3 regions of the Paenibacillus sp. JJ1722 genome follow, and region 2 is predicted to be linked to each of the others. Evidence: riboswitches for the same ligand, from Rfam matches in the RefSeq annotation. Region 2 holds a riboswitch; each other region holds the start of a gene.
What was found. A riboswitch is a leader RNA that binds a small molecule or an ion and turns the genes downstream of it on or off. The one in region 2 is predicted to bind cobalamin.
Positions count from the first base shown of each region.

Region 1 (3,500 bases), 230 kb from region 2:
TCGTCAACGCCTCCTCAGAGGCAGGGACATTATGCGCGGTGAGCAAAATAGTAGCAGGGTCACCAGGAGCGAGCCGCATCAGTACAAAAGTCAGCGTGGATACAACGAATACAATGATGAGCAGCTGCGCCACACGTTCCAGTATAAAACGAATCATAGGATACGCAGCTCGTTATTCCGTAATATCAGATTGCGCTGTAATGTAGTAATACTCGATCGGATGGGGTGTAAAACCCTCCACCCCTTTTTTCACACCAAACACATTATCAGGATGCACAATGAACGACTGTGGCAAATCCGCATTGATGATATCCAGCGCTTGTAGTGTCACAGCATTACGCTGCGCTGTATCCTTCGCCAGCTTCAAGCTGTTAAGAATACTCTCTAGCGGTTTGGAACTATACCGGCTTACATTGGCTTCGCTTTTCGAAGAATAAAACATGTCCATAAAATATTGCGGCTCTCCTGTATGAGCAGTAAGCATGCTGTACATTGCAAAATCCCAATCGTTTTTGGTCAACGCCTCGTCGATATTTTCCACCTTGCGAATCTTGACCTGGATTCCCTCTTTCAGCAATTGGCTTTGGATGACCTCAGCCATAACAGAGAGCTCCGGACGCTGAGGGAAAGTCAGCAGCGTAACCTCGAACGGCTTGCCTTGCTTAGTCCATGTCCCTTGGGCGTCCTTCTGCCAGCCATCCTTCGTCAACAGCTGCTCTGCCGTTCCCCCCAGCGCTTTACGCTCAACTTTACCAAAGGGAAGAATGCTCGGGAATGGGCTGCTTGCTTCCGTACCGAAGCCCCTCATGACGGCGCTCACAATCGATGTGCGTGGAATCAGGCTGTCCACCACCTTACGGTTCGCCGCATCCTTGAATACTGGCGATTCCATATTGTACACGATCATATGGGTGCGCAAGGAGGGAGCCGACAGCACTTGTAGCTTGTCATTCTTTTTCAGTACCTCTGCATTATCAACCGGAATATCCGTCGCTACGTCCACCTCGCCGGATTGCAGCGCCATCAGACGCGAATTCCCGTCCGTAATGAACTTCATCGTCGCTTCAGCCAGTCGTGCCTTCTCGCCCCAATATCCGTCATAACGCTCTACGACCAACGATTGGTCCTTGTTGAACGCTTTGATTTTAAAGGCGCCTGTCATCGCTGGGTAACTCTGCTCATCTTTCATCGATGCCACATCCAGTACAATTGTCGATGGATCAGCTAGATTGGACACCAGCGCCGCGTTCGGCTGGTTTGTCGTGATTTTCAAAGCCAGCGGGCCGCTTACATCAATGGACTTCACATTCAGTAAATCCTTCGCCAGATGGCTTTTCTCGATAGAGCGCAGCAAAGACGCTTTTACACCTGCTGCATCCATACTCTTTCCATCATGAAAAGTGACTTTATCCTGCAAGCTGAACGTCCAAACTGTAGGACTATCCTGCTTCCACTCCTTTGCCAGCCAAGCCACAGGCTCCAGCTTTTCATTCAAACGTACCAGTGTCTCACCTGCACCGGATCGCATCACATCCCAGCTATTATCTCCGTGCGGGTCAACGCCTGACGGTTTCCATGTATACGCCATTACCAGCTTTTTATCTGTCGCTGTTTGTTGTGCTGACGCGTTTTCACCCTTGCCGGAGCTATCCGACGTCTTATTGCTGGCACATCCCGAAAGAGCCATAACTGCCAGCAACAGCATCACCCCTGTACATATCAACCATGAACGCCTGCTACGATTGCTAATCATTCAATGAATCCCCCTCTATCTTGTAAAATCATATAAACCTAACGCAAAACGCGAAAAAAGCATTCCGGACCACTTGATCAGCAGTCAGAAATGCTTTCATTATAAAATGTCAAAACTCACCTCGAAGCCAACTCCAAAAACATAGAAGGGATCGGATCGGTTTCAGACATTCCGTATGCAGCACGCCTAACCACCTCCCCAGCATCCCGTGGGTCTGACAGTGATGTCAAAACAGGCAGGTCTCCTGACTCCAGGCGCATCTTTCAGGCCTTCCCGGTTCTTCACAGTTCCAGTGGCTGTTCTGAAAGCTCCAGCAGTATCCTGCTGATGCCTGTATACAGTGGCGGGTCCGTGTCGGAATCTACCGAACTTCCCTTTTAAGTGAACACGCTCAACAACCATCTACATGGTCTCAACAAAACCTCGTACATAGAGTCGTCCGGCTCACACCTGTTTTCTTCCTTTATTTCTTTCCATTACGATCTTATTTTGTTGTCACAGGCTTGTCAATAAATGCTGCACAATAATTTAAATTTGAACGATGTGGCGAGAATGAAGGTGATGTCTATTCATTGCGTGCACGAAATGAACGTGCTAAAATTAGGTATATAGATAATCATCGTGTCCGTATACTAAAAAGAGTCTTCGCCGCGCCAACGGCAAAGACTCTTAGGACTTGAAAGGCTGTGGATCACCACCACGGCGCGCTGCATAACTAAATGTTAATGCAAACGAAACCCACCGTTAGGGGCCAACCTAATTACGCGGTGGGTTTTCGCTTGTTCCGAAATTTTCGACGTAGCCAGCGATAAAGTTTACGAATACTAAACACCAGGCTTAGTAACGTAACCATCCAACGCACCACATCGTAGCACGACACAAGTGTAACCATCGGCTTCACCCCCTTTCGGGAAGCTGCACCGTAGTCCGAAAACATCCACCACTATTCAAAATCCATAAGGTAAATTATACCACGACCTCGCCCACTACTCTAGCAAATTCCTCTAGTAAATAAATCAACTTAAGAGTTAACTTTAGCGCCACTGCACAGTCGGACAGGGTCAATATCTATATGTCCCCAGACGGCAAGGGTTTATTTATTCCTAATCATCAAACCTTCTGTGGAACCTCCTGAACCGTCACGCTTTTGACCGGTTCGCCCTGTTTTCTTGTCAAAACGATGTTCAAGACAATCGCTGTAATCGAACCCGAAACGATGCCATTTTGCAACAGCATTTTAGCAAAGCTCGGCAGCTGGTCGAACATTTGCGGCAGAACGGCAGAGCCTAGGCCCACGGCAATGCTGCATGCTGCGATCAGCAGATTGCTTTCTTTCCGTAGATCCACTTCTGACAAAATAGACATGCCTGATGCAGCGACCGAGCCGAACATGACGATCATCGCCCCGCCCAGCACAGCGTTAGGAATCACTGTCGTTAAGGCAGCCAGCTTAGGAAGCAAACCAAGAACAACCATGATACCGCCCGCAGCAAAAATAACGTTTCGCGATTTGACGCGCGTGAGTGAAATCAAACCAACATTTTGCGAGAAAGCTGTATAAGGAAACGCGTTAAAAATACCCCCAAGCATAATCGCAAGTCCTTCGGAACGCAGACCATTGACGATCTGCTTCTGCTCCACCTTCTGATCAATCGCTTTGCCTACTGCCAGATAAACGCCCGTTGACTCGACCATGCTGACAATATTGACGATAATCATCGTACAAACTGCCATAATGCTAAACTCT
Region 1 is NZ_CP182500.1:5,914,680-5,918,179, forward strand. Features, by position in the region: gene nikB (nickel ABC transporter permease) at 1-157, opposite strand, end outside; gene ACM1ND_RS26320 (ABC transporter substrate-binding protein) at 173-1,753, opposite strand; cobalamin riboswitch at 1,970-2,174, opposite strand; gene ACM1ND_RS26325 (nucleobase:cation symporter-2 family protein) at 2,864-3,500, opposite strand, start outside.
Region 1: another riboswitch for cobalamin. It lies ahead of ACM1ND_RS26320 (ABC transporter substrate-binding protein); the one in region 2 lies ahead of metE (5-methyltetrahydropteroyltriglutamate--homocysteine S-methyltransferase).

Region 2 (3,500 bases):
ACCATATCGGTCCGCTCAAATTCTCCATGAACAAGCACGTCAATGCCAATGTCCTCTTGAATATCAATCCATTCCTTAATTTGCTGTTGGATGAACGCCCGGTATTGCTCGGCTGACCATTCTCCTTTGCGATAGTGCAGGCGGGCCTTGCGGATCTCGGCGGTTTGCGGGAAGCTACCAATGGTCGTCGTAGGCAGTGGAGGCAACTTCAGCTTATTTTGCTGAATCTCACGACGCTCGGCGAAAGGAACGCTGCGTGACAGAGGCTCTTTTGCCAACAGGTCGGCCAGATCGGCAGCTGTCTGTACGCGTGCCGCTGAACTGTTGAAACGGGCTACCGCATCCGCACTTTGCTCAAGCTTGGCGAGTGCGGAAGGATCGTGTTTGCCAAGTGCAGCCGTCAGGACGGCGATTTCCTCCAGCTTTTCATCGGCAAAGGCCAGCGCTTGCACCAGCTCCTTGTCCAGCTTGTGCTCTGCCTCCAGACTGACTGGCACATGCAGCAGACTGCATGATGGCTGTACGATAAGCTGTGCGGCAGTGGTTTGTTCTGCTAACTGACCCAGCAGGGCAGCCACAGCGTTCAGGTCGCTTCGCCATATATTGCGCCCGTCAATAACCCCAGCGCCCAGCGTTTTTCCTTTAGGGAAGCCATGCTGCAATATATGCTGAAGATTTTCGCCATCATCATACACAAAATCAAGACCCAATCCCTGTACCGGAAGTGCGGACAGACGCTCATAATGGTCCAGGCTGCCAAAGTAGGTTTGCAGCATTATATTCAAGGAGGGCGCAGCTTGAGTCAAAGCTTCATAGACTTCCTGAATAATGTCCAAATCCTCTGCCGGGAATGAGGTGGTTAGGACAGGTTCATCGATTTGGACCCACTGAACGCCTTCTGCCGCTAGTTCAGACAGGATACGGGTGTACAGTGGCAGGAAGCTTCGTACGATGGTGGCCAAATCCTTACGATCATAGCCTTTGGATAAGGTAACGAATGAATAGGGGCCGATGAGGACCGGTTTCCCATCAATGCCTAGTTCTTGTTTTGCTTCACGATAAGCCTGTAAGGGTTTATTTTCAGTGAACACCGGGACTGCGTTTGCCAATTCAGGAACGATGTAGTGATAATTGGTATTCATCCATTTGGTCATTTCACTGGCGGTTGCTCCCTTCTGTCCACGAGCGATCCCAAAATACACGGACAGAGGAACCGGACCTGCGGGACGATGGTTGAACCGTTCGGGTACCAGACCGAACATTACAGATGTATCCAGCATGTGATCGTAATAGGAGAAGTCTCCGACAGGAATGCGATCAATCCCCTTGTCACGCTGCTTGCTCAGATGCTCCAACCGTAATCTTTTCATCTCCGTCTGCAGTTCGCTTTCGTTAATGCTGCCGTTCCAGAAGCGTTCCAGTGCTTTCTTCCATTCCCGGTTTTCGCCGATACGCGGATATCCCAGATTACTGCTAATCAAGCCGGACAATTCAGGCCATTCAATAATGGACATGTACTTTTCCTCCTAGTGGGTAGCTGTTTTATTTTTACGTACCAAAAAAGGCATTCTTCCCCCAGAGTTAAAAATAAGTAGGGGAAAGAATGCCTCCGTGATTAAAAAATCAAAAATACGGCGACTGCTCTTAACACCTCCCTATCTTCCGTAGGTACTTGCGATGTTGTTAAAATAGGCAGGTCTCCTGACTTACGGATCATGACTCTCAGCATTCCTTCCCGGTCTGTGGACCAGTGGATATATGAACAGCTGAAAGTTCCCCGTTTACAGTGGCGGGACCGTGCCGGATTTGCACCGGCTTCCCTTTTAAGCCTGATCTGAATAGAACAGACACCTATCTCCAAGCTATGCGGTTAAGGTATGACGAATAATTATGCACTCGTATACTTGTTCACCATCATAAGTGAAACTTACAGGATGCGCAATAGAAACTCCAATGGAAACAGTTAGCTATATGAAAAAAAGACAAGCCTTACCCATGATGGGGACTTGTCTTAGATATATAGCATCTTGCCGGGTAAACTTCGCGTTAAGCCAATGAAACGGTATAGCCTGCCTGAATACTGGCTTTTACATCTACCAGACGCTGGTTGCGACTGCCCCGGAAGGGAAGGGTCAGGTCCTTTTGCTGTTCTACAAAACGACCATCCACAATCACATCGCACAAAAGCGCTAGCTCCTGTCGCTCCTGATCTGTGAGTAAATCTTCATAGACAAAGCCAGTATAAGCCCACACGGTTCGGTCGGGACAGGCCTCGCGGAAGTCACGCACAAATTGCGAGCATTCTGCTGCTGAGAAAAACGGATCTCCCCCGCAGAGAGTCAGTCCGTCCAACAACGGATTATCCATGATGTCACGAATGACTTCCTGTTGTCGTTGGGGTGTAAATGGCTCACCTGCACGGAAGCTCCACGACGCTGGATTAAAGCATCCGGGACAGGCATGACGGCAACCGCTAATAAACACGACAGTGCGCAGGCCGTATCCTTCGTTCAGAGATTCCGGAATGTAGCCACACAAATTCACTTATGTTTCACCCGGTCTCGAACTTCTGCCTGTTTTGCAGCATTAAAGCGAACGGTATAATCTCCTGTCAGATATCCGGTTACCCGACGTAAGCGCTGAAAGTGTGTATGCTCCTCATCTGTGCCGCATTGGGGGCAGCTTGTCCCGATAATCCCTTCATAACCACATTCCGTACAACGATCCACCGGGTGGTTGATAGAGAAATAGCCGATGTTCTGATGCAGCGCGTACTGAACAATTTTAAGAAACGCATCCGGGTTATTCCGCGCGTTACCATCCAGCTCGATGTATGAAATCGCACCAGCGTTGCAGAGGTTATGGAACGGAGCTTCCAAGCTGATTTTACGAGCAGCCGGGAGCGTATAATACACGGGAATATGAAAAGAATTCGTGTAATATTCTCGATCATTTACCTCAGGGATAATCCCGAAATCACGTTGATCCAGCAATGTGAACTTGCCCGACAGACCTTCGGCAGGCGTAGCGAACAATGTAATATTTAAATTGTGATATTCACTCATTCGATCGCAATACACGCGCATGGAAGTGATGATTCGCTGTGCCTCGCGGTATACGAAATCATCCTCCCCGTGGTGTTTCCCGTATAGTGCCTTCATGCACTCAGCCAGCCCGATGAACCCGATCGAAAGCGTACCGTGCTTTAGTACGCTTCCCACCTTATCATCTGGCGCCAGTTGTTCTCCACCTTCCCATACCCCTTCGCGCATCATAAAGTCCGAGGCTTTGGCCGGTTGGCTGGTCTGGATTTGATAGCGATGGATTAGGCCATCCACCGCAATGCGCATAACTTCTTCCAGTCTCGCATCAAAGCGATCACGGTCAGGTGTCAGGCGTTTGCCTGTGCAAATACCATACTCAATGCCAAGCCGCACCAGATTAATGGTATTGAAGGAGAGATTTCCCTTGCCACTCTGCCGGTTTCTACCGAAACGGTC
Region 2 is NZ_CP182500.1:5,686,556-5,690,055, reverse strand. Features, by position in the region: gene metE (5-methyltetrahydropteroyltriglutamate--homocysteine S-methyltransferase) at 1-1,514, opposite strand, end outside; cobalamin riboswitch at 1,674-1,870, opposite strand; gene nrdG (anaerobic ribonucleoside-triphosphate reductase activating protein) at 2,047-2,544, opposite strand; gene ACM1ND_RS25285 (anaerobic ribonucleoside triphosphate reductase) at 2,541-3,500, opposite strand, start outside.

Region 3 (3,500 bases), 2.0 Mb from region 2:
ATGTGTATCATGGCGTGCGCTCCTTTCGTGCATACATGGGCGATTGGATACGACCGCTAGAGTCGAAAGATATACGGCATACGATCCAGCTGATGTTCGCCGTGTCCAGTATGTTTGTAGGATTGTGTTTGTTAGGAGCCGTAGGTTGTTTTGCCTTGGGATGGGTGCGGTGAGGAGTGACACACTGAATAATGATCGAGCAGGAAGTGACATGATCTTGAAACAAGATATAGCAGCAAAAAGGACAGTAGAATACGCACAAAGTCCGAACTCACAGGAGGATAAGGTGCCGTATGATGCTAAAGAAGATCTGCATTGGGACATGGAACTCGTGTTAGTTCGTCACGGCACAACCTTATGGAACAAGGAACGTCGATATCTAGGACACTCCGACTTAGGTTTGCTACCGGGAGCAGAGCAGGAATTAAAGCCTTTGCAAGAAAAATTGCAAGGGCAGTCCTTTGCTCGAATCTATTGCAGCGATTTAATGCGATGTCGCCAGACCTTGCAGATCATTGTGCCGGAATCAGAATTGACGTCTGGAGGTTCCCTATCTACTATGTCTCCTATGATGGAACCACGTCTGCGAGAGCTTCATTTTGGTGAGTGGGATGGAAAAACGTATGACATGCTCAAGGATGTGTCGTTGTATCGCGCTTGGATTGATGAGCCGCAACGGATAACCCCTCCTGGAGGAGAGTCTTGGGCAGATTTTGTGAATCGTCTACGGAAATTTCTTGACTCTCTGTATGAATGGCGTGTTGCTATGGAAGTTCAACCCATGGATTTGACTGCTGCGCCACCCTCTGTTTTGGTCGTTACGCATGGTGGCGTAATTCGTCAGTTAGCTTGCATGCTGATACCGGGCCATGATTTTTGGAGTTTGAATCCGAAGCCGGGAGAAGCATTTAGGATTCAATTGAGGCTGGCAGGACGGCACAATTACATAGCAGAAATGCTTCCTCATTAGGTTAGACACCAGCGGATAAAGAGGCTGTTTGGGTTGTAAGCCGCCTCTTTTTAACCTATAATCATCAAGTAAAAGAACGGCTTGACTACCACTACATCAAATATCCAGCAGACGAGGTCGGCGCAGCGTGATGAAACTATGGTTTCCCTTGCCTGCGCTGTTAAAAGGGAAGTCGGTGTGAGTCCGGCGCGGTCCCGCCACTGTAAATGGAAACATGCCCGTTAGTCCTGCTTTATGTGCTACTAAGCATATGAAAGAATTTCAGGACATGCATTTTACCATAAGTCAGGATACCTGCCCGTCCGCCTGTCACCATAATCCTTCGAGGAAAGGATGACGTGTTCGCAGTGACTGTCCGTGCGGAAAGAAGCTGCCGCCTGCGCACGATCTGCGCTAACGTGACCCCTGTGTCCTGATATGAGGATGCGGGGTTTTTTTGATAGGAAAAGAAGGCTGGATTTAGAAGATATCTGATGATGCTCAAGTAACGCTCTTAACGATTTTTTTATGAAGGGGTGCAAATCATGGCAGGAAAAAAAATAAAGGTTTGGACAACAGGTCTATTGGTTCTGATTTTGGTAGTTGTGCTGAGTGCATGTGGAGCTAATGGGAAAAATGCTGAAAATAAAGAGAACCAGAATTCTTCACAGCAGCCGGGACAGACCGTAACCGCACAAGAGCCTCCGGGCAAAACAGTTTACCCACTCACAGTTAAGGATGCAACAGGACAGGAATTTACATTCAAAAAAGCGCCGGATAAAATCGTTTCCGTCTCCCCGGCAGAAACCGAGGCGCTGTTCGCCATCGGGCTGGATAAGGAAATTGTTGGCGTCTCCGACTACTCTGATTACCCAGAAGCAGCTACGAAAAAGCCTAAAGTGGGCGGTATTATGAAACCGAACGAAGAGGCGATCATTGCTGCGAACCCGGAAGTCGTTTTTGCAGGGATATCACTTAGTGAACAGGCTACGACCAAGCTGCGCGACATGGGAATTATGATTTTTAAAACGGAACCGAAGACAGTTGAAGATGTCATGGCTAACATCGAATTGTATGGGAAAATCACCGATCATCAGAAAGAAGCAAGAGCGGTGACCGACAAGATGAGAGCAGATGTAGCTGAAGTGAAAGAAGGAATTAAAAATATCGGTAAAGGGCAGAAGCTGCGGGTATACGTCGAGTTTTCACCAGGCTGGACAGTTGGTAAAGGCGAGTTTATGGACGAGCTGATTACGTTGGCGGGCGGCGAAAATGTAGGCGCCACGCAGAAGGGGTGGTACCAAATTAGTGAGGAAAATATTATTGCTGCGAACCCTGACGTGATTTTGTACAGCAAAAGTGTCAAGGACGACAAAACTGGTCAAACGCTCGGCGAAATTATTAAAGCTCGCAGTGGATGGGATCAAATATCGGCTGTTCGCCACAACCGGGTGTTTGCCGTGGATGATAATTTGATCAGTCGTCCGGGTCCACGTGTAACGGAAGGTCTCAAGGAAGTGGCCAAGGGCGTGTATCCTGAAATTTTCAAATGAACCGTAAACTGATCGGCTTTGGAGGAACAGGTCTTGTCCTGCTGTTACTGACGCTGCTGCTCTGTCTTGGCATCGGCTCGGCCAAGCTTCCGGTCAGCCAGATCACGGGCATTCTGGTTAACCACCTTCCATGGTTAGGCGATACGTTTACACCGGATTGGAATACATCCTCAGAGCAAATTATTTTGAAGGTCAGATTGCCACGAGTGTTACTGGGAATGTTGGTAGGAGCAGCGCTGGCGCTGGCGGGAGCCGGATTTCAGGGTGTGCTGCGTAATCCTTTGGCTGATCCGTATACACTGGGGGTATCCTCGGGGGCTTCGGTAGGAGCGGCAGTACTGATTTATTGGGGCCTTCAATTTTCATTTGTTGGCATATGGACGCTGCCGCTAGTGGCATTTACGACCGGAATGCTGACGCTGTGGATGGTGCTGACGTTGGCACGGGAAGGTGGAAAAATTCCGACACAAAGTCTCATTTTGTCGGGTGTGGTGATGCAATCCTTTCTGGGGGCGGTTGTTTCCTTTCTGACAGCCATGTCGAAGGAGACGGTCAATGAAATATTGTACTGGACGATGGGAAGTCTTAGCCTGCGCGGTTGGTCATATACAGGAATCCTTTTACCTTATGTGGTCATAGGACTGGTATTTCTATGGAACCGGGCACGTGTGCTGAATATTTTGGCTTTGGGTGAACGTCAGGCGGCTCACATGGGAGTTCATGTAGATGCGACGAAGCTATCTGTTCTGATCATTTCCACGCTGCTGACAGCAGCCGCTGTCTCGGTATGTGGAGTGATTGGCTTTGTGGGACTCGTTGTACCGCATATCATTCGTCTGGTGACAGGGCCTGATTACCGGATGATTGTTCCATTATCTGCGCTCGGTGGAGCTATTTTTATGGCTTGGGCAGATACGGCGGCTCGCACGTTGTTAGCCCCCACGGAAATTCCTCTGGGCGTGATGACGGCCTTTGTTGGGGCACCGTTCTTCGCATAT
Region 3 is NZ_CP182500.1:1,619,005-1,622,504, forward strand. Features, by position in the region: gene cbiB (adenosylcobinamide-phosphate synthase CbiB) at 1-173, shown strand, start outside; gene ACM1ND_RS07120 (histidine phosphatase family protein) at 212-970, shown strand; cobalamin riboswitch at 1,093-1,287, shown strand; gene ACM1ND_RS07125 (ABC transporter substrate-binding protein) at 1,495-2,502, shown strand; gene ACM1ND_RS07130 (FecCD family ABC transporter permease) at 2,499-3,500, shown strand, end outside.
Region 3: another riboswitch for cobalamin. It lies ahead of ACM1ND_RS07125 (ABC transporter substrate-binding protein); the one in region 2 lies ahead of metE (5-methyltetrahydropteroyltriglutamate--homocysteine S-methyltransferase).